DNA from 3 places in the Pseudomonas palleroniana genome. Region 1 is predicted to be linked to each of the others. Evidence: predicted binding sites of a transcription regulator. Region 1 holds the regulator's gene; each other region holds the start of a gene.
What was found. Region 1 encodes sigma-54, which starts transcription at its own class of promoters, with help from an activator protein. Its sites were predicted from a motif close to ANTGGCATNNANNTTGCTNT; they were not measured.
Positions count from the first base shown of each region.

Region 2: glnA (glutamate--ammonia ligase) is a predicted target of sigma-54. The motif match lies at 5,979-5,998, and genes of this name have one in related genera.
Region 3: MJP36_RS16855 (circularly permuted type 2 ATP-grasp protein) is a predicted target of sigma-54. The motif match lies at 3,909-3,928, and genes of this name have one in related genera.

Region 1 covers NZ_CP092411.1:5,684,156-5,694,958, forward strand. Annotated here, with positions in the region: gene MJP36_RS25550 (KdsC family phosphatase) at 1-405, shown strand, start outside; gene lptC (LPS export ABC transporter periplasmic protein LptC) at 414-986, shown strand; gene lptA (lipopolysaccharide transport periplasmic protein LptA) at 973-1,506, shown strand; gene lptB (LPS export ABC transporter ATP-binding protein) at 1,506-2,231, shown strand; gene MJP36_RS25570 (RNA polymerase factor sigma-54) at 2,416-3,909, shown strand; gene hpf (ribosome hibernation-promoting factor, HPF/YfiA family) at 3,985-4,290, shown strand; gene ptsN (PTS IIA-like nitrogen regulatory protein PtsN) at 4,301-4,765, shown strand; gene rapZ (RNase adapter RapZ) at 4,768-5,625, shown strand; gene MJP36_RS25590 (HPr family phosphocarrier protein) at 5,642-5,914, shown strand; gene MJP36_RS25595 (ZIP family metal transporter) at 5,952-6,845, opposite strand; gene MJP36_RS25600 (superoxide dismutase) at 6,882-7,493, opposite strand; gene MJP36_RS25605 (hypothetical protein) at 7,495-7,938, opposite strand; gene MJP36_RS25610 (class II fumarate hydratase) at 7,966-9,342, opposite strand; gene MJP36_RS25615 (hypothetical protein) at 9,335-9,730, opposite strand; gene pmbA (metalloprotease PmbA) at 9,876-10,803, opposite strand, start outside.
Region 2 covers NZ_CP092411.1:88,208-99,010, forward strand. Annotated here, with positions in the region: gene MJP36_RS00370 (glycogen/starch/alpha-glucan phosphorylase) at 1-1,507, opposite strand, end outside; gene MJP36_RS00375 (YkgJ family cysteine cluster protein) at 1,734-2,168, shown strand; gene typA (translational GTPase TypA) at 2,350-4,170, opposite strand; gene thiI (tRNA uracil 4-sulfurtransferase ThiI) at 4,310-5,764, opposite strand; gene glnA (glutamate--ammonia ligase) at 6,098-7,504, shown strand; gene MJP36_RS00395 (chorismate mutase) at 7,684-8,220, shown strand; gene glnL (nitrogen regulation protein NR(II)) at 8,482-9,567, shown strand; gene ntrC (nitrogen regulation protein NR(I)) at 9,564-10,803, shown strand, end outside.
Region 3 covers NZ_CP092411.1:3,698,947-3,709,749, reverse strand. Annotated here, with positions in the region: gene MJP36_RS16865 (ATP-dependent DNA helicase) at 1-1,319, shown strand, start outside; gene MJP36_RS16860 (alpha-E domain-containing protein) at 1,362-2,312, opposite strand; gene MJP36_RS16855 (circularly permuted type 2 ATP-grasp protein) at 2,315-3,724, opposite strand; gene MJP36_RS16850 (hypothetical protein) at 4,127-4,672, shown strand; gene MJP36_RS16845 (hypothetical protein) at 4,743-4,904, shown strand; gene MJP36_RS27940 (hypothetical protein) at 4,916-5,050, shown strand; gene MJP36_RS16840 (glycosyltransferase) at 5,062-10,065, opposite strand; partial or broken gene MJP36_RS16835 (pyridoxal phosphate-dependent aminotransferase) at 10,333-10,803, shown strand, end outside.

The DNA of each region.
Region 1 (10,803 bases):
AACACGCTTGATGGCCAAGGCATCAAAATGTTGATGGCCGCGGGCGTGCAAACCGCGATTATCAGCGGTCGAAAGACACCCGTTGTGGAACGCCGCGCACAAAACCTGGGGATTCCTCACCTCTATCAGGGCCGTGAGGATAAACTGGTGGTTCTGGACGAGCTTCTTGGCCAACTCAACCTAAGCTATGAGCAGGTCGCCTACTTGGGCGATGACCTGCCCGACCTGCCGGTCATTCGCCGGGTGGGCCTGGGCATGGCCGTCGCGAACGCCGCAGCTTTTGTGCGTGAACACGCGCATGGCGTCACCACTGCCCGTGGCGGTGAAGGTGCCGCCCGCGAGTTCTGCGAATTGATCCTGCGCGCCCAGGGCAGTCTTGAAGCGGCCCACGCCGCCTACCTATAGAGCGTTTTATGCTGAGCAAAAAGATTCGCAACTTCCTGTTATTCGGAGTCATCGCCGCGATCTTCCTGGCGGTGGGCTACTGGAATATCAGCCCGGAGCGCTTCCTCGACAAACCTGTCGTGCAGGTTGATGCAGGCGCTATCGACTATTACGCAACCAACGCCTACAGCGTGCAGTTCCTGCCCGACGGCAAGGTGCAGTACGAGATGACGGCGGACAAGGTCGAACATTTGAAAGCGTCCGAGGTCACTTTGCTGACCAACCCGGACATGAACCTGTACCGTGGCACCGAGTTCCCTTGGCATGTCACGAGCCTGCGCGGCGAAGTCAACCCGGACGGCACCCAGGTAGAGTTGATCGATTCGGTGCGCATTGCGCGCACCGACGAACAGAAGCGCGACACCATCATCACCAGCAGTCGCATGACCGTATTCCCACAACAGCAATATGCGCAGACCGAGCAAGACGTTAGAATCGACGGCGCTGGCGGTGTATCGACTGGCAAGGGAATGAAAGCGTATTTGAAAGAAAGCAGGATACACCTGCTATCGAACGTAAGAGGACAGTATGAGGCTCGTTAAAACCCTCCCTATTTTGCTCGGTCTGGGCGCAGCACTGGGAAGCGTGAGCGCCTGGGCTCTGCCGAACGATAGCCAGCAACCGATCCACATCCAGGCCAACGATGCCCAATTGGACGACAAGAAAGGCATTGCTACCTACACGGGCGATGTGATCATTACCCAGGGCTCGATGAAAATCACCGGCAACACGGTGACGCTCACTCGCACCCCCGCTGGCGACATCGACGTGGTGACCTCGGTGGGCAACCTGGCTTACTTCGAGCAGAAGCAAGCCGCGACCGATCCGGGACCGATGAAGGGCTACGGCAAGACCATCCAGTACCACGCCCAGCAAAACCGCATCATTTTGATCGACCAGGCCAAAGTGATCAGCACCGACGGCAACTCCACGGAAGGTGAAAAAATCACCTATGACACCGTGAAACAGATCGCCAACGCCGGTCGCGCCAATGGCAACAAGGTCAGCGCACCTCGTCCGCGTGTCGACATGGTTATCCAGCCGAAGAAGAAGGCCGAGTAATGGCAACCCTGAAAGCCCAGCATCTGGCCAAGGCCTATAAAAGCCGTCAGGTCGTGCGCGACGTCAGCTTGTCGATCGACAGTGGCCAGATCGTCGGTTTGCTCGGCCCCAACGGTGCCGGCAAGACCACTTGCTTCTATATGATCGTCGGCCTGGTCCAGGCGGATCAGGGTCGCGTGCTGATCGACGACCTGGATGTCAGCCACCAGCCCATGCACGGTCGTGCTCGGGCCGGCATCGGCTATCTTCCGCAGGAAGCGTCGATCTTCCGCAAACTGTCGGTGGCCGACAACATCATGGCGATCCTGGAGACCCGCAAGGAACTCGACCGTGATGGCCGCCGCAAAGAGCTGGAAAGCCTGCTGCAGGAATTCCACATCAACCACATTCGCGACAACCTCGGCATGAGCCTGTCCGGTGGTGAGCGTCGCCGAGTGGAGATCGCCCGCGCCCTGGCCACCGCACCGAAGTTCATCCTGCTGGACGAACCCTTTGCCGGCGTCGACCCGATCTCGGTTGGCGACATCAAACAGATCATCCACCACCTCAAGGCCAAGGGCATCGGCGTACTGATCACCGATCACAACGTTCGCGAGACGCTGGATATCTGTGAAACCGCCTATATCGTCAACGATGGCCAACTGATCGCCGAAGGTGACTCCGCGACCATTCTGGCCAACGAACTGGTCAAGGAAGTGTACCTGGGCCACGAGTTCCGCTTGTAAACACCGCGGTGTCACGGCTATTGCCAATGCGCGCGGTAGTCAATAAAAACCTCAGGCTTTTTATTGTTACCGCGCTCTAGGCAAAGCCCCCGATATCAGGCATATAATTTGCTTATGTTTGGCGCTCACGCGCCCTGTCGTGGATGGCGCAATGCGCCGGCGAATAAGGTGTTAAGCCCCTGCCATGAAACCATCGCTAGTCCTGAGAATGGGCCAGCAGCTGACGATGACACCGCAGCTGCAACAGGCCATCCGCCTGCTCCAATTGTCGACCCTGGACCTGCAACAGGAAATCCAGGAGGCCCTGGAGTCCAATCCGATGCTCGAACGCCAGGAAGACGGCGACGACTTCGATAATACGGACCCGCTGGCCGACAACATCGAGCAAAAACCCAACTCCGACGTGCAGGAACCCTCCTATCAGGAAACCGCCCCTACGGTGGACAACCTCGAGGACGGCGAATGGAACGAACGCATCCCCAACGAGCTTCCCGTGGATACCGCCTGGGAAGACGTCTACCAGACCAGCGCCAGCAGCCTGCCCAGCAGCGACGATGACGAGTGGGACTTCACCACCCGCACGTCCGCCGGCGAGAGCCTGCAAAGCCATCTGTTGTGGCAGTTGAACCTGGCGCCGATGTCCGACACCGACCGCCTGATCGCCGTAACACTGATCGACTGCATCAACAACCAGGGCTACCTGGACGAAACCCTTGATGAAATCCTCGAGGCATTCGACCCGGAACTGGACATCGAACTGGACGAAATCGAAGCCGTCCTGCACCGCATCCAGCAGTTCGAGCCCGCCGGCATCGGTGCCCGTACACTCAGCGAATGCCTGCTGTTGCAATTGCGCCAGCTGCCCGCCAAGACCCCTTGGCTGGTCGAAGCCCAGCGCCTGGTGACCGACTATATCGACCTGCTGGGCAGCCGCGACTACAGCCAGTTGATGCGCCGCATGAAGCTCAAGGAAGACGACCTGCGCCAGGTGATCGAGCTGGTACAGAGCCTCAACCCGCGCCCAGGCTCACAGATCGAGTCCAGCGAAGCCGAGTATGTCGTGCCCGACGTAATCGTGCGCAAGGACAATGAGCGCTGGCTCGTCGAGCTGAACCAGGAGTCGGTGCCGCGCCTGCGAGTCAACCCGCAATATGCAGGCTTTGTGCGCCGCGCCGACACCAGCGCCGACAACACCTTCATGCGCAACCAACTGCAGGAAGCCCGCTGGTTCATCAAGAGCCTGCAAAGCCGCAACGAAACCCTGATGAAAGTGGCCACCCAGATCGTCGAGCATCAGCGCGGCTTCCTGGAGTATGGCGACGAAGCGATGAAACCGCTTGTGCTGCACGATATCGCCGAAGCAGTGGGCATGCACGAGTCGACGATCTCCCGGGTAACCACGCAAAAATTCATGCATACCCCCCGGGGTATTTATGAGTTGAAATACTTTTTCTCAAGCCACGTCAGCACCTCCGAAGGCGGCGAATGCTCGTCCACGGCAATCCGCGCGATCATCAAAAAACTGGTTGCCGCGGAAAATCAGAAAAAGCCATTGAGTGACAGTAAGATCGCTGGTTTACTGGAGGCACAAGGCATTCAGGTCGCCCGTCGAACCGTCGCCAAGTACCGCGAGTCCCTCGGGATCGCGCCTTCCAGCGAGCGTAAGCGTTTGATGTGACGGGCGGGCCACAGCGTTCCAGTGGCAGGCACCCCGGCCTGCCGCTTTATGCACTGGCAACGAAGGAGAAGCTGTATGCAAGTCAACATCAGTGGACACCAGCTGGAAGTCACCAAACCCCTGCGTGAATACACCGAAAGCAAGCTGAACAAGCTTGCGGGGCATTTTGACAAGATCACCAACGTGCAGGTCATCATGGAGGTCGATAAGCTCAAGCAGAAAATCGAGGCCACCCTGCACGTACCGAATGCCAAGCTCGTCGCCAATGCGGAACATGAAGACATGTACGCGGCGATCGACTCGCTCTACGACAAGCTCGACCGCCAACTCATAAAGCATAAGGAAAAGAATCTGCACCTGATGCAAGGTACAGGTCGCTAACGCCCCTCCCATGATCCGACTTGAAACCATCCTGACCCCCGGCCGTTCCCTTGTGAACGTGCCGGGCGGCAGCAAGAAAAAAGCCCTCGAACAAATTGCCAACCTGATCAGCCGCGAAGTGCCGGATCTGGAGATGCAGGATGTCTTCGAGGCGCTGGTTGCCCGTGAAAAACTCGGCTCTACCGGTTTTGGCAATGGCATCGCCATTCCGCACTGCCGCCTCAAAGGTTGTGAAGCGCCCGTGAGCGCCCTGCTGCACTTGGAAGCGCCCATCGATTTCGACGCCATCGACGGCGCCCCGGTCGACCTGCTGTTCGTGCTACTGGTCCCACAGGCCGCCACCGACGCACACCTGGAACTGCTTCGGCAGATCGCCAGCATGCTCGACCGCAAGGAAGTACGCGACAAACTACGCAGCGCCAGCAGCAACGAGGCGCTCTATCAGGTTGTCCTGGATGAACAAAACGGGCAGTAATCATGCGTTTGATCATCGTCAGCGGCCGTTCCGGCTCAGGTAAAAGCACCGCTCTCAATGTTCTTGAGGACAGCGGTTTTTATTGCATCGACAACTTACCCGCCGGTCTGCTGCCTGAATTGGCGGAACGTGCGTTGATCCATACCGAACTGGCGCAGCCGTTGGTGGCCGTATCGATTGACGCCCGCAACCTGCCCAGCCACCTCTCCCGCTTCCCGGAGTTGCTCGAGGAAGTACGCGCCAAGCACATTCATTGCGACGTGCTGTATCTGGATGCCGACGAAGAGACGCTGCTCAAACGCTTCTCGGAAACCCGTCGACGTCATCCGCTCAGCAGCCCACATCGATCTCTGGCTGAAGCCATTGAGGACGAAACCACGTTGCTGGGGCCAATCATTGACCTCGCCGACCTGAAGATCAACACCACCAGCCTCAACCTGTACCAACTACGCGACGCGATCAAGCTGCGCCTGTTGAACCAGCCCGAGCCCGGCACCGCGTTTCTCGTGGAGTCGTTCGGCTTCAAGCGCGGCATGCCGGTGGATGCCGACCTGGTGTTCGATGTCCGCTGCTTGCCTAACCCCTACTGGAAGCCAGAGCTGCGCGACCAGTCCGGGCTGGATCAACCCGTTATCGACTACCTTGCAGCACAGCCGGATGTAGAGGATATGTTCCAGGATATCTCTACTTACCTGCTCAAATGGTTGCCGCGCTTCGCCGCGAGCAATCGGGCCTATGTCACGATTGCCATTGGTTGCACCGGCGGCCATCACCGCTCTGTCTATTTGACCGAACGACTGGGCCAGGTTTTGCAACACACCCTCAAGAACGTCCAGGTTCGCCACCGCGACCTTAGCTGAAAGGAACACCCCCGCGATGCCCGCTCTGGAAATTGAAATCATCAACAAGCTCGGCTTGCACGCCCGGGCTTCCGCCAAATTCGTCGGCGTTGCCGGGCAGTTCCCCTGTCAGATTCGCGCCGGCCGCACCCCGGAATCGATGGTCGATGGCAAAAGCATCATGGCCATGATGATGCTGGCTGCCGGCAAGGGCACCCGGATCCACCTGAAGACGGAAGGCGAGCAGGAACAGGAAGCGATGGACGCCTTGGTGAAGTTGATCAACAACTACTTTGATGAGGGTGAGTAAACCCACCCGTTGAAAACTGCGTGGAGCTGAAACGGCTTCACCCCAACGCAGTATCCATGACCATCATCAGGCAAAACCCGATACACAGCCCCAGGCTGGCGAGCTTTTCGTGACCATTGCGCCTCGATTCGGGGATCACTTCATGGGTTACCACCAGCAACATCGCACCGGCGGCCAACGCCATCCCCAATGGCAACAGCACCTCGGCCAGGCTTACCAGCCATGCGCAAAGCACGGCAAAGACAGGCTCGACCAACCCGGATGCAGCACCGATCAAGAATGCCTTGAACCGTGACATCCCTGCCCCCGCTAATACCAGCGCTATCACCAGACCTTCAGGCACGTCCTGCAGGGCAATGCCCATGGCCAAACTGTCGGCATCGGGTACGCCACCCCCAGCGGAGACGCCCACCGCCATACCTTCCGGAATGTTGTGGGCAATGATCGCGAACACAAATAGCCAGATACGCGGCGGGATTACCGGCTTGTCCGGTGTCCCCACCAATATTTCGGGGCTGGCACCAGAAACCTTGCGATCAACCAGATACAGCCAGAAAGCACCCAGCATGATGCCGAAGCTGATCAATCCGCTCGCGCCCCAGGGCGATAACCCGAGGTTCTGGGCGGCAGAGATACCCGGCACGACCAACGAGAACGCGGTCGCCGCCAACATCACCCCCGCACCAAATCCCAGCAGGGAATCGCTCAGCGCGACCGGCATGCGCCGAATCACCAGCACCGGGACCGCCCCCAACGCCGTGCCAAGCGCACAGATCGCCCCGCCCTGCAGGGCACGCAGAATGCGTGGTTCCAGGCCCAACCAGGCCAGCCCATGGGCTACCAGCAACGCAGTACCTGCCAATAGCAGCAGCGAGCCAAACGCATAGCGAAACAGGCGCCCGCTGCCGATCGTCAGTGTTTCAGTGCCCATTGGTCACCCTTGGATCTTGTTTTAGGGAGGTGAGGGTCAGGCCAAGGCAGCCTGATAACGAGCGGCGACTTCCGGCCAGTTGATGACGCTGTAGAAGGCATTGATGTATTCCGGGCGACGGTTCTGATACTGCAGGTAGTAGGCGTGCTCCCAGACATCCAGCCCGAGGATCGGCGTATTGCCGCTCATCAACGGGCTGTCCTGATTGCCGCTGCTCTCCACCACCAGGGTCTTGCCTGGAGTGATACTGAGCCAGGCCCAGCCACTGCCGAAACGGGTCAGCGCGGCTTTGGTAAAGGCTTCCTTGAAACGCTCAAAGCCGCCCAATTGCTCGTCGATAGCCCGGCCCAGCACGCCCTCGGGCTGGCCGCCGCCCTTGGGTGACATCACTGCCCAGAACAGCGAGTGGTTGGCATGACCGCCGCCCTGATTGATCACTGCCGCGCGCAGTGTTTCAGGCAATTGCTGGACGCTGGACACCAGTTTCTCTACCGGCCAGCCCGCGAACTCAGTCCCGTCAACCGCCGCGTTGAGGTTGTTGATATAAGTCTGGTGATGCTTGGTGTAGTGAATTTCCATGGTCTGTGCATCGATATGCGGCTCGAGGGCATCGTAGGCATAAGGCAAGGCAGGCAAGGTGTAGGTCATATCAATGCGCTCCGTAATAAGGGTTGTTGCGGGTCGACGCATCCGGTTGCGTCGCAGCGCCGCCCAACAAGCGATGAGTACGTGGGTATTCACCGTGATCGCTGATGAAATTCAACAACTCGACATAGGTCTTGCTGCTCTGGCGCAGCGCCGCCTCGCGCAACTGCGGGCTCAGACGCGGATCCTGCAGGGTCTGCAACAGGCGTTGGTGAATGGCGCAGAGGTATTCCGCGCTTTCTTCCGGCTGGTTCAGGCGCAGGTGCAGGTCCGCCAGGTTGTGATGGGAAATGACGCAGGCCGCCACTGCTTCTTCGGCATCCGCCCAGCGCTCAAACAGCACTTGAGCCAGGGCCAGCGCTTGCAAATAGGCCTCGCGGGCGTCGACCAACTCACCCTGCATAAAGCAGCGATTGGCGCGTTCGATCGTGCGTTTCCAGTGCTCCATGGTGAGCCTCCAAAGCAGAGTCGTTGATTACACGCCGCCGGCCGTGAGTTTTACCGGGTCCAGCAGCATTTCCAGCTGACTACGGGGCAAGTCAGTGTGTTCAAGGGCTACGTCAATCACCGGTCGCCCTTGTTGATAGGCTTTTTTGGCGATTTCGGCGGCCTTCTGGTAACCAATGATCGGGTTGAGCGCGGTGACCAGGATCGGATTGCGCGACAGCGCTTCCTTGAGCTTGGCCTCATTGACCTTGAAGCTGGCGATAGCCTTGTCCGCCAGCAATCGGCTGGAATTGGCCAGCAATTCAAGGCTGCTGAGCAGGTTCTGGGCGATGATCGGCAGCATCACGTTCAGCTCGAAGTTGCCCGACTGGCCGGCGACGGTAATCACCGAGTCATTGCCAATCACTTGCGCGGCCACCATGGCGGTCGCCTCCGGGATCACCGGGTTGACCTTGCCCGGCATGATCGAGGAGCCCGGCTGCAGCCCTTCCAGCTCGATTTCGCCAAGCCCGGCGAGGGGACCGGAGTTCATCCAGCGCAGGTCGTTGGCGATTTTCATCAGTGAGACGGCGGTGGCTTTCAATTGACCGGAAACGGCGACGGCAGTGTCCTGGGAGCCGATCAGGGCAAACAGGTTCTTGCCTGGCGTGAATTTCACGCCGGTCAAACCACTCAGTTGCTGGCTGAAACGTGCAGCGAACTCCGGGTGTGCGTTGATCCCGGTGCCGACAGCCGTGCCTCCTTGAGCCAGGGCCTGCAAGCTTGGCAGCAAGTCCTGCAAATGCCCGATATTGGCCTTGAGTTGCTGCGCCCAGCCGTTGAGCACCTGGCTCATGCGCACCGGCATGGCGTCCATCAGGTGGGTGCGGCCGGTCTTGATGAAGGGATGGACGGCTTCGGCCTTTTGCTCGATCACCTGAACCAGATGCAGCAGGGCTGGCAACGTTTGCTCATGCAGCACCAACGCGGCGCTGACATGGATAGTGGTCGGGATGATGTCGTTGCTGCTCTGGCCGCAGTTGACATGATCGTTGGGGTTGACTACCTCACCGAGCAAGCGGGTGGCCAGAGTTGCAATCACTTCATTGGCATTCATGTTGGAACTGGTGCCGGACCCGGTCTGGAAGATATCCACCGGGAAGTGCGGCATGAAATCACCTTCGAGCAAGCCTTGGGCGGCATCGACGATGGCCTTGCCCTGTGCTTCGCTGATCTGTTTGAGGTCGACATTGACCTTGGCGGCAGCCACCTTGGCCAGGATCAAGGCTCGAATGAATTGCGCCGGCATGCGCTGGTGACTGATTGGGAAATTGTTCACCGCGCGCTGGGTCTGCGCGCCATACAGCGCGTCGGCAGGTACTTGAAGTTCGCCCATGCTGTCGCGTTCGATACGGGTGTTACTCATCGTTAGATCCTTGCACCAGGTCAGAGTGAGAAAGTGATGGCAGCAATTGGCAGGTCGCCAACTGCCAGGCAAAGGTCTGCCAGCGCTTGAGGCGGCAGGCGCAGCGGGAGAGTTTTTCCAGGTCACGCAATGGGCGCCATGCCTGATCCAGGCACAGGGATCGCCAGTGCCATGGCAAGGCGATATCACTGGCGGTGTCGATCAAGAGACGGAATGAGGTTTCGGCGATCGTCCACGGATGGGTCGCAGTGCAGCACGCCAGGTATCGGCCTTCGTTGAGGTAATGTTCGATCAGGCGAGGCTCATTGGGATCAAGGCCGCAGCGGATCTGACGGCTCATCCAGCGCCAGCTTTCCAGGTACGGATCCTCATGCAGGACAGAACTCATGATCTACACTCGCTCGATAATGATATTCATTATTAAATGATATTAAGAATCAAAACAAGACGAGAAATTCAGTTCGACTTTTACATAGCCAAAAAAAAGCACGCCATCTTCGGGATGGCGTGCTTTTTTATGAAGCGCTGTGTGATCAGCTGCCGGCGACGGTCATCCGCTCGATCAGTACCGACCCCGTGCGAATGTTGCTGCGCAGCTCCAAGTCATTACCCACTGCCACGATCTGCTTGAACATGTCACGCATATTGCCGGCAATGGTCACTTCCTGGACGGCAAACTGAATCTCACCGTTTTCCACCCAGAAACCCGCCGCGCCTCGAGAGTAATCACCCGTCACCATATTCAAACCATGGCCCATCAACTCGGTCACCAGCAGGCCCCGGCCCATACGACGCAGCAAGGCAGCCTGGTCTTCGGCACCGTGAGTCACAAAGAGGTTATGCACGCCACCGGAGTTGGCAGTACTCGGCAAGCCAAGCTTGCGCCCGGCGTAAGTGCCCAGCACGTAGGACACCAGCTCGCCCTTCTCGACAAACGGCTTGGCATACGTCGCCAGGCCATCACCGTCGAACGCCGAACTGCCCATGGCACGCATCAGGTGAGGGCGCTCGTCGATGGTCATCCACTCAGGGAACAACTTCTGGCCGATTGCGCCTTCAAGGAACGAGGACTTGCGGTACAGGTTGCCGCCGGAAATCGCCCCCAGGAAACTGCTGAACAACCCCCCAGCCAGTTCCGCCGAAAACAGCACCGGCACTTCACAGGTGGGCACCGGGCGCGCACCCAGGCGGCTGGCGGCGCGTTGTGCAGCGCGCTGGCCGATGCTGACCGGGTCCGCCAGCAGATCGCCCTGGCGATTCACGTCGTACCAGTAATCACGCTGCATCTGGCCATTGGCTTCGGCGATCATCACGCAGCTCAAACTATGACGGGTGGACGCGTAACCACCGATAAAACCGTGGCTGTTACCGTAAACGCGGCAGCCCTGATGCGTACTCAAGGTGGTGCCATCGGCGTTCTTGATGCGGGCATCAGCGTCAAACGCAGCCGCTTCGCACTTC
Region 2 (10,803 bases), 610 kb from region 1:
GCTCTTCAGGCTTGTCGAGGATATCGGACCCCAGCGCCTCTACCAGCATCGCGGTCAGCTTGGGGTTGGCCTGGTACAGCCAGCGGCGGAAGGTGATGCCGTTGGTTTTATTGTTGATGCGCTCCGGGTACAGCTTGTGCAGCTCGGAAAACACCGTGCTGCGCATCAGTTGAGTGTGCAGGCCGGACACGCCGTTGACGCTATGGGAGCCGAGGAACGCCAGGTTGCCCATGCGCACGCGGCGGCCGTTGTCCTCTTCGATCAGCGACACCGAACGCAGCACGTCGAAATCGTGGATGCCTTTGGCACGCAGCGAGTCAATGTGCTGTGCGTTGATCAGGTAGATGATCTGCATGTGCCGCGGCAACATGCGCTCCATCAGGCCGACCGGCCAGGTTTCCAGGGCTTCGGGCAACAGGGTGTGGTTGGTGTACGAAAGCGTTTCCACGGTGACGTCCCACGCCGCATCCCATGGAAGATCGTGCAGGTCGACCAGTTGGCGCATCAATTCGGCCACGGCGATGGACGGGTGGGTGTCGTTGAGTTGGATGGCGGCGTGCTCACCCAGGCTCAGCACCGAGCCATGCATATTCTTGTGGCGGCGCAGCAGGTCTTGCAACGAAGCCGCGACGAAGAAGTACTCCTGGCGCAGGCGCAGTTCCTGCCCCGCTTCGGTGCTATCGGCCGGGTAAAGCACGCGCGAGATGCTCTCCGCACGGGCGACTTCGGCCACCGCGCCCAAGTGGTCGCCGGCGTTGAAGCGCTCCAGGTGCAGGTCTTCCACCGCACGCGCACGCCACAGGCGCAAGGTGTTGACGCTCGCGCCACGCCAGCCGACCACCGGCGTGTCATAGGCCACCGCGCGCACGGTTTCGTTGGGCGTCCACACCTGGATCATCTTGCCGGAAGCATCCGGCAGGGTTTCGACGCTGCCGCCAAAGCCAATCGGGTAAATCACTTCGGCCCGCTCGAATTCCCATGGGTTACCGAAATCCAGCCAGCGCTCGGTCTGTTCCTGCTGCCAGCCATCCACAATCGCCTGGCGGAACAAGCCGTGCTCGTAGCGAATGCCATAACCGTGGCCGGCAATGCCCAAGGTCGACATGCTTTCCATGAAGCACGCCGCCAGGCGCCCCAGCCCCCCGTTGCCCAGCGCCGCGTCGGGCTCCAGCAGGCGGATGCGCTCCAGGTCCACGCCCAGCTCCGCCAGGGCTTCGCGGGCAATTTCCAGCACGCCAAGATTGCTCAGGCTGTCGTAAAGCAAGCGCCCGATAAGAAATTCCAGAGAGAGGTAATACACCCGCTTCTGACCTTTGCGATAAATGCGCCGGGTGTGGTCCATCCAATGATCGACCATCTGGTCGCGGGCGGCCAGGGCAATGGCTTCGAACCAGTCATGGTCGAAGGCGTGATCCGGGTCCTTGCCCACCGCGTAGGTGAGTTTGGTCAAGACGGCATCGCGAAATGCGGCTACCTCTGCTTCTCGTGCAAGCGGTTCCTGAGACATCGGTGCGACCTCGGGCGAGATTGAAGGAGTTGCTAGAGCCTAGTCGGTCTGACAGACGGTAGACGTGCTGGTTCGGCAGTTTTTTTACTCATTCACCTATGCGCGAATTTAATGCAGGGGTCGTGCCGATCAGCCTTTGAGCTGAAACCCGCAAAATATTGTTCAAAAAACCACCAATCCCGGTATGATCGCGCGCCCGGATACAGCCCCACCTTTTGGAACCCTGATGAAGCCTCAACTGATCGCCGCCGCGGAACTCGACCGTCTTGAGACCTGGCAGAAATATTCCGCCCACATGTGCGGCGGCTGCGTGTCCAGCTGCTGCACGCTGCCGGTCGAAGTGAAGATCAAGGACCTGATCCGCATTGGTATCGTCGATGAATTCGAGCGCGGCGACCCGCCGAAGAACATCGCCAAGCGGTTGCAGAAGGAAGGCATTGTCGAGCGCTTCAATTCCAAGTCGGAAATTTTTACCCTGCAGCGTATGAGCAACAACGACTGCCTGTACCTGGATCGTAAGACGCGCTTCTGCACTATTTATGACAAGCGCCCGGATACCTGCCGCAACCACCCGAAGATCGGGCCGCGGCCGGGTTATTGCGCATACAAGCCGAAAGAAGTGGTGCGCGAGACCAACTTCAAGACTCTCGACAAGTTCTGATGATCGTGATGATCGTTCCCACGCTCTGCGTGGGAACGCATCCCTGGACGCTCTGCGTCCGCTCTTGATGGGACGCAGAGCGTCCCAAGAGGCATTCCCACGCAGAGCGTGGGAACGATCAGGCATAAAAAAACGCCCCCGGCCTTTCGACCGGGGGCGTTTTTATTCAGCCTGAGCTAACTCAGTTCTTGGCTTTCTTGGCAGCGCGGGTACGCTCGCCTTCGTCCAGGATCTTCTTGCGCAGACGGATCGACTTAGGTGTAACTTCGCACAGCTCGTCGTCCTGGATGAATTCCAGAGCCTGTTCCAGGGTGAAGCGAACAGGTGGAACCAGGGCGATGGTTTCGTCTTTACCCGAAGCACGCATGTTGTCGAGCTTCTTGCCTTTGGTTGGGTTGACGCCCATGTCGTTGTCACGGCTGTTCAGACCAACGATCTGGCCGTTGTAGATCTCTTGACCGTGTTCAACGAACAGCTTGCCACGTGCCTGGAGGGTTTCCAGGGAGTAGGTCAGCGCCTTGCCGGTTTCTACCGATACCAGAACACCGTTCTGACGGCCGGACATGTCGCCGGACTTCATGGTGTCGTAGCGATCGAAGATCGAGGTCAGGATGCCAGCACCGTTGGTCAGGGTCAGGAACTGGTTACGGAAACCGATCAGACCACGAGCAGGGATGTTGTATTCCAGACGCACACGGCCTTTGCCATCCGGCACCATGTTGGTCAGGTCGCCCTTACGCAGGCCCATCTCTTCCATGACCTTGCCCTGGGATTCTTCAGGGGTGTCGATGGTGACGTTTTCGAACGGTTCCTGCTTCACGCCGTCAACCTGACGGATGATCACTTCAGGACGACCAACACCCATTTCGAAGCCTTCGCGACGCATGGTTTCGATCAGTACCGAGAGGTGCAGCTCACCACGGCCGGAAACCTTGAACTTGTCAGCCGAGTCGCCTTCTTCAACGCGCAGTGCAACGTTGTACAGCAGCTCTTTGTCCAGACGCTCCTTGATGTTACGGGAGGTCACGAACTTGCCTTCTTTACCGCAGAAAGGCGAGTCGTTTACCTGGAAGGTCATGGAAACGGTTGGCTCGTCAACGGTCAGAGGCTTCATCGCCTCCGGAGTATCCGGGTGGCACAAGGTGTCAGAGATGAACAGCGAGTCCATACCGCTGATGCACACGATGTCACCGGCTGCCGCTTCTTCAACGTCGATGCGGTGCAGGCCGTGGTGACCCATCAGCTTCAGGATACGACCGTTGCGCTTCTTGCCGTCGGCGCTGATAGCCACAACCGGGGTGTTCGGCTTGACGCGACCACGAGCGATACGGCCAACGCCGATAACACCCAGGAAGCTGTTGTAGTCCAGTGCGGAGATCTGCATCTGGAACGGACCGTCACGGTCAACAGCCGGCGCTGGTACGTTGTCGACGATCGACTGGTACAGCGGGGTCATGTCTTCAGCCATGTCGTTGTGGTCCAGACCGGCAATACCGTTCAGGGCCGAGGCGTAGACGACTTTGAAGTCCAGCTGTTCTTCGGTGGCACCCAGGTTGTCGAACAGGTCGAAGATCTGGTCCAGAACCCAGTCCGGACGCGCGCCTGGACGGTCAACCTTGTTGATGCACACGATCGGACGCAGGCCGGCTTCGAACGCCTTCTTGGTCACGAAACGGGTTTGCGGCATAGGGCCGTCTTGAGCGTCAACCAGCAGCAGAACGGAGTCGACCATCGACATTACGCGTTCTACTTCGCCGCCGAAGTCGGCGTGGCCCGGGGTGTCCACGATGTTGATGTGGTAGCCGTTCCAGTTGATGGCGGTGTTTTTTGCCAGGATGGTAATACCGCGCTCTTTTTCCTGGTCGTTGGAGTCCATCACGCGCTCGTCGTTGAGCTCGTTGCGCTCCAGGGTGCCGGATTGACGCAGGAGTTTGTCTACCAGGGTGGTTTTACCATGGTCAACGTGAGCAATGATGGCGATGTTACGTAGATTTTCGATCACTTGTGTATCTCGATCAGAGGATTCGGTGTGCTGACAGGTCGTGGCAGCGATTAACAATAGAGTCAGGCCTTGCCGTTACAGCTTGACGGCAGAGTCGGGGGGCCGGTGACGCAGGCCACAGGCAAACAGCCCCGGGCTCTTAGCTCGGTCGATAAACGCGCACATTGGCATGCCCCTCACTGAGCAAATGGTGGGCATGCAGGCGACTCATCACGCCTTTGTCGCAATACAGCAGGTACTGACGGCTGTCATCCAGTTCCTTGAAACGCGCGTTCAGTGCGTAGAACGGCAGCGTTTGCACGTCGATGCCAGCAATTTCCAGCGGTTCATCTTCAGCGGCATCCGGGTGACGGATGTCGATGACGATCTGGCCGGCCAGAGCCTCGCTGACTTCTTCGATCTGTACATCCTGGCCCAATTCATCGATTACGCGATCAATCGGCACCAGTTTGGCGTTCTCGAGCGCACGCTCCAGAACGGCCATATCGAATTCTTTCTCTTCATGCTCCACGCGGTGGCGCTTGGCATGGGTCTTGGGGTTCACCGAGATGACCCCGCAGTACTCGGGCATGTGCCTGGCAAAGTCGGCGGTGCCGATTTCTTGCGCCAGGTCGATGATGTCCTGCTTGTGGCTGGCGATCAGCGGGCGCAATACCAGCTTTTCGGTCACGCAATCGATCAGCGACAGGTTCGGCAGCGTCTGGCTCGAAACCTGGGAGATCGCCTCGCCGGTCACCAGCGCGTCGATATGCAGACGGTCGGCAATGCTCGACGCGGCGCGCAACATCATACGCTTCAATACCACGCCCATATGACTGTTATCGACTTTGCCGAGAATTTCGCCCAGCACTTCCTCGAACGGTACGCTCACAAATAGCACGCGTTGGGAGCTGCCGTATTTCTTCCAGATAAAGTGCGCAACTTCCATCACGCCCAATTCGTGTGCACGCCCGCCCAGGTTAAAGAAGCAGAAGTGGCTCATCAGGCCGCGGCGCATGATCTGGTAGGCCGCCACCGTGGAATCGAAACCGCCGGACATCAATACCAGGGTCTGTTCCAGGGCGCCCAGCGGGTAGCCGCCGATGCTGTTGTGCTGGCTGTGGATGACAAACAACCGTTGGTCGCGAATTTCGATTCGGACTTCGATTTCCGGCGTTTTCAGCGAAATTCCCGCTGCGCCGCACTCACGACGCAGCTTGCTGCCGACATATTTCTCGACATCCATGGAGCTGAACGGATGCTTGCCGGCACGCTTGCAACGCACAGAAAAGATCTTGCCTTCAAGCGAACTGCCGTAGTGCTGCTTGCACTTTTCGGTGATGTCGTCGAAGTCGCCCAGCGGGTATTCATCCACCTGCAGGAAATGCGCGATGCCCGGCATGCAGCTCAGGCGCTCGGTCATGTCCTTCAAGGCCTTGGCGTCGGTGACACGGGTTTCCAGCTCGAGATTGTCCCACACGCCATTCACCACCACAGCCGGGTCCAGGTCACGGAGCACGGCACGGATGTTCTTGGCCAACTGACGGATGAAACGCGTCCGTACCGGTCGGCTTTTAATGGTGATCTCGGGGAAGACTTTAACGATTAATTTCATGGAAACAGCGCGCGCCGGGCCTGCTGAAAAAGGGGGGCGCGGATTATAGCGGAAATCGCTCAAGGTTTAACCAGTTAATATACACAGCACACACAATGCACTAATAAGGTGCATTTTCGCTCCTCTGCGCTACATTGAGGTGCGCAATTTCTAGGCTTTTGTCGCAATGCACCTTTATAGGGGCGTTTTTGGAGCGGAAAACCCATGTTGGCGCACTGGCATGCAATTTGCTCTCTTGTGAGGCAGGTTGCCTTGGCGGACTATCCGCGCCGGCATCACCCACATTCTAAGGGCTAACTCCACTACCCAGCCCGAAGCCACCCGGAGGACACTATGTCGAAGTCGGTTCAACTCATCAAAGATCATGACGTTAAATGGATTGATCTGCGCTTCACGGACACCAAAGGTACTCAGCACCACGTGACCATGCCGGCGCGTGATGCGCTGGATGATGCTTTCTTCGAAGAAGGCAAAATGTTCGACGGTTCCTCCATCGCCGGCTGGAAAGGCATCGAAGCCTCCGACATGATCCTGATGCCGGACGACAGCACTGCCGTTCTCGACCCGTTCACCGAAGACCCAACCCTGATCCTCGTTTGCGATGTGATCGAGCCTTCGACCATGCAAGGCTACGACCGCGACCCACGTGCGATCGCCAAGCGTGCCGAGGAATACCTGAAGTCGACCGGTATCGGCGACACCGTATTCGTAGGCCCTGAGCCAGAATTCTTCATCTTTGATTCGGTCAAGTTCAAGTCCGACATCTCCGGCTCCATGTTCAAGATCTTCTCCGAGCAAGGTTCGTGGATGTCCGACCAGGACGTGGAAGGCGGCAACAAAGGCCACCGTCCAGGTATCAAAGGTGGCTACTTCCCAGTTCCGCCGTTCGACCACGACCACGAAATCCGTACCTCCATGTGCAACGCCATGGAAGAAATGGGCCTGGTCATCGAAGTTCACCACCACGAAGTGGCGACTGCCGGCCAGAACGAAATCGGTGTGAAGTTCAACACCCTGGTTGCCAAGGCTGACGAAGTTCAGACCCTGAAGTACTGCGTACACAACGTGGCTGACGCCTACGGCCGTACCGCAACCTTCATGCCTAAGCCACTGTACGGCGATAACGGTTCGGGTATGCACGTTCACCTGTCCATCGCCAAAGAAGGCAAGAACACCTTCGCCGGCGAAGGTTATGCCGGCCTGTCCGACACTGCCCTGTACTTCATCGGCGGTATCATCAAGCACGGTAAGGCCCTGAACGGCTTCACCAACCCGTCGACCAACTCCTACAAGCGTCTGGTCCCAGGCTTCGAAGCTCCGGTGATGCTGGCCTACTCGGCGCGTAACCGTTCCGCTTCGATCCGTATTCCTTACGTGTCCAGCCCTCGCGCTCGCCGTATCGAAGCCCGCTTCCCGGATCCGGCAGCCAACCCATACCTGGCCTTCGCTGCCCTGGTAATGGCTGGCCTGGACGGTATCCAGAACAAGATCCACCCTGGCGATGCCGCCGACAAAAACTTGTACGACCTGCCGCCTGAAGAGGCCAAAGAGATCCCACAAGTGTGCGGCAGCCTGAAAGAAGCCCTGGAAGAGCTGGACAAAGGTCGTGCGTTCCTGACCAAAGGCGGCGTATTCAGCGACGACTTCATCGATGCCTACATCGAGCTGAAAAGCGAAGAAGAAATCAAAGTACGCACCTTCGTACACCCACTGGAATACGAGCTGTACTACAGCTGCTGATCCAGTAGCGCTGCTTGACGTAGCGTGATGACGAAAAAGACCTCCTTCGGGAGGTCTTTTTTTGCCTCGGTTTTATTAAAAATGTGGGAGGGGGCCTGCTCCCGATGGCAGAGTGTCAGCCAGCACCTGTATTCACAGGCCCCATCGGGAGCAAGCCCCCCCCCACAAGGAGATCTGCGTTGAAACATAGACTTTTGTCAGCCCTGTTATTCGTCAGTGTCAGTGCGAGCGCCGCGCCGCCCACCCTGGAACCACTGCTCAACAGCATCGCCGAACGCCTGGAGATCGCTGACCAGGTCGCCCTGAGCAAATGGGACAGCCACAAGCCAGTGGAAGACAAGAAGCGCGAACAAGAGGTGATCGCCAGCGTCGCCGCCCAGGCACCGACCTACAAACTGGCACCTGACGCGGCGGAGCAATTCTTCTCGGCGCAGATCGAAGCCAACAAACTGGTGCAATACACCCTGCTGTCCGACTGGCAGTTCCAGGGCAAGGCGCCCGACGAGCCACGCCCGGATCTGGTAAAGCAGATTCGCCCACGACTGGACGAACTGCAAAAGCGCATGCTCCAGCAACTGGCGGATTTCACTCCGCAACGCACCGACCCGCAGTGCCCGCAATGGCTGGCACAGGCCGTCCATGAACCACTGAACGACCCAATGCGGCAACTGGCGATGATTCGCGCCACGGCTGAGCTGTGCATCTTCAAAGGCTGACCGCCAGGAAAGCCGCCTGGCTTTCCTGAACGGACCTTTCAAAACAGCACTATATTGGTGCGTCAGGTTGCACTCTTCCCCTCTGTCCAGCCCATTTTGGTTCGAAACTTCACGATCAAGCTGGCAGAACGCCACAGTTTCGCGCCTTAACCCCCCATTCCAGAGGTTTCGCGCTTCTTTTCGGAGCCTTGGTTTGGTTTTTGCATTTTCCTGGTATCAGCGTGTGCCTCAAGCCCGCGCCTTGCTCCAAAAGAGGTCCTGATGACCATCAGCGATGCACTGCACCGTTTGTTACTCGACAACCTGACCACCGCAACCATTCTGCTCAATGACGACCTGCGCCTTGAGTACATGAACCCGGCGGCGGAGATGCTCCTGGCTATCAGTGGCCAGCGCAGCCATGGGCAGTTCATCAGCGAATTGTTCACCGAGTCGGCCGAGGCCCTGAGCTCGTTGCGCCAGGCAGTGGAGCAGGCACACCCGTTCACCAAGCGCGAGGCGATGCTGACCGCCCTCACCGGCCAGACGCTGACCGTCGACTACGCCGTGACCCCGATCCTGAGCAACGGCGCCACCTTGCTGCTGCTGGAAGTACACCCTCGCGACCGCCTGCTGCGCATCACCAAGGAAGAGGCCCAACTGTCCAAGCAGGAAACCAGCAAAATGCTGGTGCGCGGCCTCGCCCATGAGATCAAGAACCCGCTGGGCGGCATTCGCGGCGCGGCGCAGTTGCTGGCCCGCGAGTTGCCGGAGGAGCATCTCAAGGACTACACCAACGTCATCATCGAAGAAGCCGACCGCCTGCGTAACCTTGTGGACCGCATGCTCGGCTCCAACAAGCTGCCGTCGCTGGCGCTGACCAACGTGCATGAAGTCCTGGAGCGCGTCTGCCAGCTCGTGGAAGCCGAAAGCCAAGGCTGTATCACCCTGGTACGCGACTACGACCCGAGCATTCCCGACGTATTGATCGACCGCGAACAGATGATCCAGGCGGTGCTCAATATCGTGCGCAACGCCATGCAGGCCATCAGCAGCCAGAACGAACTGCGCCTGGGCCGCATCAGCCTGCGCACCCGTGCCCTGCGCCAGTTCACCATCGGGCATGTGCGCCATCGCCTGGTGACCAAAGTCGAAATCATCGACAACGGCCCCGGAATTCCGGCGGAACTTCAGGAAACCATCTTCTTTCCCATGGTCAGCGGCCGCCCGGACGGTACCGGGCTGGGCCTGGCCATTACCCAGAACATCATCAGCCAGCACCAGGGTCTGATCGAATGTGAGAGCCATCCTGGCCACACCACCTTCTCGATCTTTCTACCACTGGAACAAGGAGCCCCATCGACATGAGCCGTAGTGAAACTGTGTGGATCGTCGATGACGACCGTTCTATCCGCTGGGTCCTCGAAAAAGCCTTGCAACAGGAAGGCATGGCCACCCAGAGCTTCGACAGCGCCGACGGCGTGATGAGCCGCCTGGCCCGCCAACAGCCGGACGTGATCATCTCCGACATCCGCATGCCCGGCGCCAGTGGCCTGGACTTGCTGGCACGCATCCGCGAGCAGCACCCGCGCTTGCCGGTGATCATCATGACGGCGCACTCCGACCTGGACAGCGCTGTCGCGTCCTATCAGGGCGGCGCCTTTGAATATCTGCCCAAGCCGTTCGACGTGGACGAAGCGGTGGCGCTGGTCAAGCGCGCCAACCAACACGCCCAGGAACAGCAAAACCAGGAAGCCCCGCCGACCCTGACCCGCACTCCGGAAATCATCGGTGAAGCGCCGGCGATGCAGGAAGTCTTTCGTGCCATCGGGCGCTTGAGCCATTCCAACATCACCGTGCTGATCAACGGCGAATCGGGCACCGGTAAAGAACTGGTGGCCCATGCCCTGCACCGTCACAGCCCACGGGCAGCCTCGCCGTTCATCGCCCTGAACATGGCGGCGATCCCGAAGGACTTGATGGAGTCCGAGTTGTTCGGCCATGAAAAAGGTGCCTTCACCGGTGCCGCCAACCTGCGCCGTGGCCGCTTTGAACAAGCCGATGGCGGCACGTTGTTCCTCGACGAAATCGGCGACATGCCGGCCGACACCCAGACGCGCTTGCTGCGCGTGCTGGCCGATGGTGAGTTCTACCGTGTCGGCGGGCATACCCCCGTCAAAGTGGACGTGCGCATCATCGCCGCGACCCACCAGAACCTGGAAACCCTGGTGCACGCGGGCAAATTCCGTGAGGACTTGTTCCACCGCTTGAACGTCATCCGTATCCACATCCCACGCATGTCGGATCGCCGTGAAGACATCCCGACCCTTGCCCGCCACTTCCTCAGCCGTGCAGCCCAGGAACTGGCCGTCGAACCGAAGCTGCTCAAGAGCGAGACCGAGGAATACCTGAAGAACCTGCCGTGGCCCGGCAACGTGCGCCAGCTGGAGAACACCTGCCGCTGGATCACCGTGATGGCGTCCGGACGCGAAGTGCATATCAGTGATCTGCCGCCGGAGCTGTTGAGCCTGCCGCAAGATTCGGCCCCCGTGACCAACTGGGAGCAGGCGCTGCGCCAATGGGCTGATCAGGCCCTGGCACGTG
Region 3 (10,803 bases), 2.0 Mb from region 1:
GCAACCTGCGCGAGGTGGCGCTGGCCCACGAGGTCTGCCCGTATTACCTGAGCCAGGAAATGGCGCGCTGGAGCGACGTGGTGGTCGCCGACTACAACTACTATTTCGACTTTGGCGCCATGCTGTTCGGCCTGGCCCAGCTCAACCAATGGCGCGCCGCCGTGCTGGTGGACGAAGCCCATAACCTGGTGGAGCGCGCGCGTGCGATGTACAGCGCCAGCCTCGACTCCTATGCACTCAAGACCTTGCGCGACGTCGCCCCCGACCCCTTGAAAAAGCCTTTGCAGCGCCTCAACCGTGAGTGGAATGCGCTGCACAAGGACCAGCTCGCGCCGTACCAGGCGTATGCGAGCAAGCCCGACAAACTGCTCCAGGCCCTGAGCCTGACCGCCAGCGCCATGGGCGAGTACTTCAACGACCACCCCGAGGCGCTGTCCGGCGACTTGCAAGCGTTCTACTTCGAAGCGCTGCAATTTGCCAAGGTGGCCGAGTTGTTCGACGAACATTTTCTCTTCGATATCAGCAAGCGCCCGTTCGGCGGCAAACGCAGCGCTTCAACCCTGTGCTTGCGCAACCTGGTGCCCGCCGAATTCATCCGGCCCCGGCTGACGGCGGCCCGCAGCAGCGTGCTGTTTTCCGCGACCCTGAGCCCGCGTCACTATTACGCCGACCTGCTTGGCTTGCCGGCGGACACCGCCTGGATCGACGTGGAGTCACCGTTCAAGGCCGAGCAACTGCGCGTACGTATTGTTGATCAGATCTCCACACGGTTCGTGCACCGCCAGGCTTCGCTGGAGCCGATCGTCGAGTTGATTGCCCAGCAGTTCGCCGCGCAACCGGGCAACTACCTGGCGTTTTTCTCAAGCTTCGATTACCTGCAACAGGTGGCGCAGTTGATGGCCGAGCGGCACCCGCAGGTTGCGTTGTGGTTGCAGTCACGCGGCATGGCCGAGGCGCAGCGGCAGGCGTTTCTCGACCAATTCACCCAGCACAGCCAGGGGGTCGGCTTTGCCGTGCTGGGCGGTGCGTTTGGCGAAGGCATTGATTTACCCGGCGCGCGCTTGATCGGGGCATTTGTCGCGACCTTGGGGCTGCCGCAACTGAACCCGATCAACGAACAGATGAAAGCGCGCATGGGCGCGATCTTCGGTTCGGGCTACGACTACACCTATTTGTACCCCGGCCTGCAGAAAGTGGTGCAGGCGGCGGGGAGGGTGATCCGCAGCCAACAGGACCGAGGTGTGGTGATGTTGATCGATGACCGCTTTGGCGAGGCGCGGGTGCGCCAATTGTTGCCGCGTTGGTGGTTGATTGAGTGATGCCCAACCCAACCACCTGCGGACCACACTCGTGGCCGCGCCTCAGACGACTTCCAGGTAAGAGCTATGAATCGCCCGCGCCAACTCGCGCACGGTGTCGATGAACTCGGTCAGCCGGCTATGCAAGCCGTCTTCAAGGATTTCATCGATGCCGGTATAGCGCAGTCGCGCCTCGAACTCCGCCGCCAGGCGCTGCGCCGAGCGCCCGTAACTGCCGGGCAGGTCCGCCAGGATATGGCTCAGTTCCTCGATGCACGCATGCAACGAACGCGGTACATCGCTGCGCAATAGCAGCAACTGCGACACCGAGCGTGCGTTCAGCGCATTCGGGTACAACTCGGTGTACGCCTCGAACGACGACAACGCGCGCAGCAGCGCGCTCCACTGGTAATAACCGCGTGCCGACAGGTCGCTGACTTCTTCCGACTCTTCGCCAAACATCTCGTAGCGCGCATCCAGCAGGCGCAAGGTGTTGTCCGCGCGCTCGACAAAGGTGCCCAGGCGGATAAACCGATAGGCATCATTGCGCATGATGGTGCCCGAGGTCGCGCCTCGGAACAGGTGCGAGCGCTGCTTGACCCAGTCGCAGAAGTGGCTGATGCCGTGGCGTGCCAGACCGCCGGCGGCGATGCTGCGCATTTCCAGCCAGGTGGCGTTGAGGTTTTCCCACATGTCGGCGGTGATGCGCCCGTGTACCGCATGGGCATTGCCCCGGGCGGCGCGCAGGCAGTTGTAGATACTGGCGGGGTTTTCCGCGTCGAGGGCGAAGAAATGCAACATGCGCTCGGCGTCCAGGTGCTTATGGCGTTCGAGGTAGCTGTCCAGGGTGCCGCTGCTGAGCAACGACATCGCCAGTTCGTCCAGGCCATCGCTGCGCCCGGCCTGGGGCATCAACGACAGCGAGTAACTGACTTCCAGCATGCGCGCCAGGTTCTCGGCACGTTCCAGGTAGCGGGACATCCAGTACAGATCTGCGGCGGTTCTACTCAACATACTCAGTCCTCCACCACCCAGGTGTCTTTGGTTCCGCCGCCTTGCGACGAGTTGACGATCAGCGAACCTTCCTTCAACGCCACGCGGGTCAGGCCGCCGGGCACCAGGCGGGTTTCCTTGCCCGACAACACAAACGGTCGCAGGTCGATATGCCGTGGCGCGATACCGTTTTCGACAAAGGTGGGGCAGGTCGACAGGCTCAAGGTGGGCTGGGCGATGTAGGCGTGGGGGCGGGCCTTGATGCGTTGGCGGAAATCTTCGATCTCGGCGGCCGTCGAGGCCGGGCCCACCAGCATGCCGTAGCCGCCGGAGCCCTGGGTTTCCTTGACCACCAGCTCGCCCAGGTTAGCCAGCACATGGGACAGTTCATCCGGCTTGCGGCACTGGAAGGTCGGCACGTTTTGCAGGATCGGTTCTTCGCTCAGGTAGAAGCGGATCATGTCCGGCACATAGGGGTAGATCGACTTGTCATCGGCCACCCCGGTGCCAATCGCATTGGCCAGCACCACGTTGCCCGCACAGTACGCGGCGACCAGGCCAGGTACGCCCAGCATGGACTCCGGGTTGAATGCCTGTGGGTCGAGGAATGCATCGTCGATACGCCGGTAAATCACATCCACGGCCTTGGGGCCGTCGGTGGTGCGCATGAACACCTTGAGGTCGTGCACGAACAGATCGGCGCCTTCGACCAGTTCCACGCCCATTTCCCGGGCGAGGAACGCGTGTTCGAAGAATGCGCTGTTGAAGCGCCCGGGTGTCAGTACCACCACATTGGGATTGTCCAGGCGGCTGGAGCTTTTCAGGGTCTTGAGCAGCAGGTTGGGGTAGTGGTCCACCGGTGCAATGCGCTGCTTGGCGAAGACTTCCGGGAACAGGCGCATCATCATCTTGCGGTCTTCGAGCATGTAGCTCACGCCGCTGGGCGTGCGCAGGTTGTCTTCGAGCACGTAGTAGGTGCCATCACCGTCGCGGACCAGGTCCACACCCGAAATGTGCGAGTAGAGGCCGCGGTGCAGGTCCAGGCCGACCATCGACTTCTGATACCCCTCGTTGCCCAGCACCTGGTCCGCCGGGATGATGCCGGCCTTGATGATGCGCTGGTCGTGGTAGATGTCGGCAAGAAACAGGTTGAGGGCGTTGACTCGCTGAATGCAGCCGCGTTCGATCACGCTCCATTCACTGGCGGGGATGCTGCGCGGGATGATGTCGAAGGGGATCAGGCGTTCGGTACCTTGCTCGTCGCCATAGAGGGTGAAGGTGATCCCGGCGCGATGGAACAACAGGTCAGCTTCGCGACGCCTCTGGGCCAGCAGTTCCGGCGGCGTGTTGGCCAGCCAGCGTGAGAAGTCCTGATAGTGCGCACGGCACACGCCGTTTGCGTCATTCATTTCATCAAAGAAAGATCGAGCCATTCCAGTACCTTGTCAGTGCCGAGTGCAGCTTGATGGCACTGCCGCTTCAAAAAAACGCATTTTTTATAAGGCCGTGGCGCACAGTGCCAGCGGACCGGGTCCTTACTTTCTTATGGGGTCGGCTCTGGGTCGGGGGGTAACGAAAGCTCCTGCAGGTAAGCGCGGTAGTGGGTGATGAAAGGGTTAAGCAAAGCTTGTGCCTAAACCGCCTGTAGTGAGCGAGCTTGCTCGCGCTGGAGTGCGCAGCGCTCCCGCTCTTATTGGGGCCGCTGCGCAGCCCAGCGCGAGCAAGCTCGCTCACTACAGGGGCAGGCGGTGCGCCAAATGGGTGCGTGACAATGTTTGAACTTCACCTTGCCGTGATTCTTCTAACGACACTCGACACCTTAATGGAGCACCGCCGTGCCCAGAATCATCTCGCCGGATACTCCCGAAGCGGCCCTGACCGATCACAGCGAACACAACGCCAAGATCTTCGGCTCGCCCAAGGACCGCCTGGATTTCTATCGCCGAGAGATCCAATACGAAACCAGCATCCTGGCCAACCGCACCGATGCCTACCTCACCGCGCAGTCATTCCTGGTGATTGCGTTCGTCTCGGGCATGGGCAATCTCAATCCCGAGTGGGGCAAATTCTTCACGCTGGTGGTGCCGGTATTCCTCGCCGCCCTGGGCATCCTCAGCTCGTTGAACGCCTGGCCGGGTATCCGCGCCGCCTACGAAATCATCGACCATTGGCACTACAAGCAGAGCGAACTGCTGCGCAGCGAGCCGGTGATGGGGCTGGCGTATGACGACTCGCCGCTGTTCTGCGAAACGGAGTCATCGCACAAGGGCTATCGCAAGTCGCTGTTGTTTTCGATGCGTGCGCCCTGGTTGTTCATGGTGTTCTGGGTCTTGCTGGGCGCCTATGCGTTCTACATCCAGGTGGATAACCCGGTGTCTTGAATCAATTGAACTTCAGCGCCGGAAGCGTGACCTTAACTCTACCCGGCCGATATTTTCCAAGAGGTGCCCCATGAACCCACACCCACAACCTGCCACCGGTGCCGATGCCCCCAAGGACCCGACGCCGGCCAAAGACCCCAAGGCCAAGGAAAACGACTACAGTCCAGACTTCAAGCCCGAGCGCGAGCCCAAGCCTGAAACCGATGCCGATATCGATACCCAAGGCGGTTAGAGGGAACGGTCATGTCAAAAGAGCCTGATGAAGAACTCAACGACCCCGGCAATGAAGACCCGGGGTCGTTGATGGATGATGCGCAAGTGCCGCTCAAACCGGTAGATGAAGCGCCGCAGGCCGGCACTACAGAGCCCCAGGATTGAGCCTCTTCAAGTCAGGCGTTGATCCAGGAGTGTTCAGCGCCAATCCTGACCTGGAACTTGTAGTGAAGCGGATAGTAATGCTGCTTTAGGTTGTCCAGCTGTTTGTCCAGCGTTTGCGGGGGAACGATGCCGCGACGCGTGTAGTACCGACGAACATCGTTTTCAATGTTGACTATCGGGCCGTGTGATTCGAGCTTTCCGTTGACCAGCCGCGACTCCTTGGTAATGCCGTCAAAGCCCAAGTCGTACATGTCAGGCCGTTGCGACTTGAGCACCTTGTTGAACAGCGTTGGCCCCACAGTCTCAAAAATCTTGCCCTCATAGAGATTGAATTCAGGGGTGTATTGCACTCGGCCGTCAGGCCCACGGCCCACCGTAGGCCGGTTCGCCGCAAAGTAGGGTTTGTTGGCCGCAAAGCTGTTTTTCATTTCATCAATCACTGCGGTGATGACCGGGTTGCCTGCTTGTGTGCCGAAATTGCTGGTGTTGTAGAACGGCTTATAGCCGGTGAGGCTATGGGCAACCGGTTTGTTGAGCAGCACATCACTCGCGCCGGCATTTAACCCGTCAGCCCCGACCTTTGCCTGGATCACATCATCGGTATCCAGGTAGAACCCACCATATTTGTTGAGGATAGGGTACCGGGCAACGTCTGAAGCGGCGGCCAGGTTTTTCCCTTGTCCCTGTCGAAAGTAGTCATACATCCCATCGCCTTTCAGCTGTTTGAAGACGTCATCCTCGCGCAGGTTCCTGACTTCCAGGCCGGGAGCCTTGCTTTCCAGGGTGCGCTTTATCTGGTTGAAAATGGCTGGGGTGTCAGCATCCACATGCAGGATGGACTTGTACCCAGGCGCCTGGGCGGCGTTGTTGAGCAGAGTATCCATCAGCTTGGGTGGGAGCTCTTGACCCGCCCAGAAATAGTGAAGGTTTCTGGGGATCGGCTTCACATCATTGGGGATTTTCACGGCCGAAGGCGGCATGACATCAACGAACGAGTAGGTATGCGCATCTGCCTTTCTGGCTTTTATGAATTCGTTAAACGGCCCGCGTTGCCACTTGCCCTTGGCGCTTCGCCAGAAATAGGCAGGGTTGAGCGGATCGATACCGGTGGACAGGTTGCTTTCTTTCCAGGCTCCCGCCGAACTGTCGAAGATGACGTTATGTTCGACGCCCTTGTAGTTGAGCGTGAACGGGGTGGTTGAGTTTTCCACGACTTTAATGTCGTCCATGGGCACGACATAGGTGCTGTCGCCCAATTTCCAACGCAAGGGTGCGTCACTCTTGCCTCCCAGCAAACGCGCAGTTCTGGCGGCAGGTTCCCATCCTGAGGCCCCCAGATCCCTGACCGCAATGTCCGGCCCCGTGCCCTGGGGATGCCGGATGACACGTTGTCCGTCTTTAAGCTTGGACTTGTAAAGCACCCCGTCGATCTTCACGTATTCATTCCGGCCACGGCCCACATAGACATTGCCTTGCAAGCCCTTGGCCGAGAGCTCGTCAGCCGCGATGTACTTGGCTTCATAACCCAGGAGGTCCGGGTCCAGGGGCCTGACCTCGCCGCCAGCCGCGATTCGGTGAGGGGTGAAGTCTTTCAAAGGTGGCCCGAAGGGTTGTTTCTTGAACGCATCGTATCGATGCCAGTTACCTTGAACCATGACCGCGATGTCTTCCACCGTCTGTTGTCCAGCCTTTAACCGTCCGCTTGCCGCCAGGCCGTATTGCTGACTGGCGGCCTTGACGGCATCAGCGCTGCCGATCGCGTGCAAGCTGTCGGCGGTATTGGCGCCAGCAGGAGCCACCCGGAAGTTATCCAGCGGTTTGCCGAAGGCTTGCTGGGTATGCGGGTCAAAGGCGTACCAGCGACCTGATGCCTCATCGAATTTGGCCAGGGCTTGGCTTTCCACCGTGTGATTGAGTGCCCTGTAGGTGCCTTCGGCGATGTCCGGCTTTTTGGCCAGCTCAAGCAGGTTGACACTACGCTGGCCACGTAGATGTTGAATCCCGCGGTATGTGGCGCCGGCTGCCGTTATAACTGCCTTCTTGCCTGCCTGCAGGACACCCAGCGCCAGGTCATCGACACCGCTCAAGGGGTTCAGCGCGCCCACCGCTGCCCGGCCAATGATTTTGCCTGCATGGCCCACCTTTGAAAGGGCTGACGCGCCTGCGACAACGCCTTTCGCACCTTTGAGTGCGCCACCAATGCCGATTGCAAAACCGAACAGGTCGACAACAACTTCAACAATGCCTTCCTTGATCCTGCCGTTGATGATGTTCTCGATGCCTGATTTGAATGGAATCAAGCCGACGACGATTTGTTCAATGGTCTCGTACAGCGGTACCTGAGTGTCGAATGTCGTGGCACCTTTGGCATAACGCTCGACCTCGGGCAGGCGCATGTCGTCGAGTACCGCATCGACGATGTAGCGGGTCCGGGCACTGCTGAAACTGTCAGGCGCGCCTCGGGCATCTTTTTTCTCATTCGTAACGTCTGCCGGGTAGTTACCCGCAGGTTTGATCACGTCGTACCGCTTGCCGGGTTGGGGGATGGTGCCGTTGGTCGGCGGGTATTCATCATAGGTCTGCCCATGCCGGCGGGTGATGGTGCCCTTGTTTCGATCAATCGCATAGTGGATGACCTTGCCGTTGTATTCGGTTTCTACCAACAGCACGCCATCGGCCACTCGTACGGGGTGGTCCGCCCGGTGGTAGCTGACTTCCTTGCGGACCGTCAATTGGCCGAACTGCAGATGCTGACGGTCTTCCAGCGGTTGTCTGGCCAGCAGCAATTTGTACTGCGCCGCCGTGGTTTTTTTCAGCGCATCGGAAAAGTCGGTGAATTGTTGCGCGAACAGGTCTTTTGGGCGTGGCAGGCTTTTCAGCTTTTCGCGAACCTCATCGAAGTTGAACGCGCTGGATGAAGAGACCCAGGCGGCGGGCGTTTGATCAGGCTGCTCCTGGTTTTCCTCGGACCTGAACAGGTTGGTGAAGTTACGTGCCTCTTCCTTCCAGAAGTTGGCACGGTTGGGTGTCCAGAACAGAGGGCGTCCGTCGATGTAACTGTCCAGTATCGAGTAACGTTCTGGAAAGCGTTTATGTGCGGGCTGTACGGTGATGCATTTTTCGTCGAACCATTTCGGGTCGATGTGCGGCAGGGCCTTTTTCAGCTGTTCCAGTGCAATGGCCCGAGTGGTCGGGAGTTCCCTTATGTCTGTTTGCGCCGCCTCCTTCAACTCGTTGATCTGGGCGGTGAACGCCTTGCGCACTTCAACCATGGCCGCTTCGGTCGAGGGATAGGCCTGACCGTTGGCGACGGCCCACTCCTTGAGTGCTTTGGCCTGGGCGGCATATTCACTTGCGCTGTCCTCATCGGTCACCGGTGCAGTGCTGCCTTCCAGCATGATTTGCGCATAGTTCATCGTTGCCGTGGCACCCGGCGATTTCGCTTCAATACGGGCGACCAGGGTGGCGAAGCTGACCCAGCTGTGAGTGCCTGGGACGATCGTGTCCGGGATGCCCTTGACCCGGAACTCCGGTGCCAGACTGGCCAACACCAGGTGCGCCTGGATCAGCGCCTTTTCAGGCGACGAAGCCTGCCCGCGAGCAACCAGATGCTCGACCAGTTCCTTGAAAACCGTGGCAGCCGTCTTGCCCACATTCTCAGGCGAAACCAAGTGATAGCCGCCAATGTTCAAGCCCTGTGCTGCGTCGCTATCAACCCCCAGATGCAGCGCCGCCAGCAGCCAATCGGTGCCGGGGCCTTTGACGCCGCGCGCGGCAAAGACTGCTTGAATGGCGTCGCCCAGGGCCTGGCCCCTGGGGGAGCTGATCAAGGCTTCAATCATCAGGCGCGGGTTGTCGAGCTCGGCGGGAGAGATCGACCGATTGTCCAGCAGGTAGTCCAAGACAGTTTTGAACGGGCTCAGCTTAATGTTGCCGAGCGTGCCGCCCTGAATATCCGCCTTGAGCTGTTGCAGGCTCTCCTGGTCAAGCCACCTCAGCGCACCGCTGAGGTTCCCCTGCACAGCCGCCTTGGGTGTGGGAGTGGAGAGGGCGGTTGCGAGGTTGACCAGCTCTTCGTGACGGGTTGGCAAGTGCAACCCGTGGTCCGTGAGGTATTGTAAAAGCGAAACGGTCGGGGACTGGCCGCCGCTTGAGGGACGGTAGCTGCTGTCAGACGACAGGTTGAGTGTCCTGGCCTTCAGTTCATGCGTAATCTGCCCAACGTATTCGACGCCATTTTCCACGGATGCCGCCAGGTGTCTGAGTTCGCCGGCAGCCTGATGTCGGTTGTGGATATCGCCTGTAAACGCTTTCTGGTTCTGGAGTGCTTCCTCGCTGCGCGATTCGATCAAGTGTTTCGACGTGCCTGGATCGAGCGGGGTGAACCCCTGGTTTCGATCGATTTCTGCCGCCCGCTCACGCATCGCCGGCCCGGTGAGGTCCTGCCGCTCGTTGTAAAACCGGCCGATCAACCACCAGGCAACCGGTTCATCTGGAACACTGACCGGCGGCTTGAACCAGGTATCGGCATGGCCTGCGGCAATAACCCTGGCGGCATTCAGAACCGGGCCGCTGATAGCCGCCCAGCGCGGGTCGTCTTGCCCGACCGTATGGAGTTTTTGTTCGGGATCACGCGCCCGCGTGAGCGTAAAGCTGATCTGGCCCGAGGTGGCGTTGAGCTTGATCGATGCCGTGTCGATCCCTTGGTCTCGGATCCACTGCAGCACGTCGGGGGACTGAAAGGCGTTATGCAACTGTGTCCACCACTGACAGAAGGTGGAGGAGGGAGGAAGGCGGCGAATAGTAATGTTTCGTTCACGGTTGGCCGCCAGGAGCAACGCGCTGTGATACTCCGTTGTTGCAAGCTCACGATCACCCTCGGGGCGTGAACCTTCAGCCTGTGCCGAGGGGGCGGGAAACTCACGCGCTTGCCCGGAAAGCTGCGGCGGGTTGGCGGTTGTCGGGGCGGGGGGAGGACGGTGTTGCGTGGCATGGGAGAGCGAAACAGTGTTCATGAGGTTGGTCACCGACAGGGTATGGATTACGCCCGGGCTCACTAAGTCCCGTGGCATTGTCCTTGTGTCGCCATGCGCCCCGTTTTGATTCCTCGCTTCTGCCGGCAGGTCCTGTGCCTTGTGTTTCCACTCTTTGCGCCAAAGGCTTTGGTGTCGAGCCGCCTTGATTGATTGGACGGCTACGGAGTTTGAACTATGTTGAGCGCATCCATCCGTTCGCACTTGGACGGACCCGCGCTTTTTTCTTTTTGAACGAGAGGCTCCGGCATGCGGTTTTCCCCCTTCGTTGAACGAATTACAGGGCAGGGCGTCGCTGCCTGGGACATACACCACGCCGCGTTTCACGCCGCCAGCCAGGGCGAGGACATCATTATCCTCAGCGTCGGCGACCCCGATTTCGCCACGCCATCCTTCATTACCGATGCCGCCGTCGGCGCCCTGCGCGAGGGCGATACCCACTACACCGAGATCCCCGGCCGCCAGACCCTGCGCGACGCGGTGGCGGCGCGCTACAGCAACAGCCTGGGGCGCGCCGTAGGCGCCGAAAACGTCATCATTGTGCCCGGAGCACAAAATGCATTGTTCATCAGCTCCCTGTGCCTGTTGCAGGCCGGGGATGAAGTGCTGGTGCTCGACCCGATGTATGTCACCTACGAAGCCACGCTCAACGCCAGCGGCGCGACCCTGGTACGTGTGCCGTGCTTGCCGGAGTCCGGCTTTCGCCTGGACGCGCAGGCG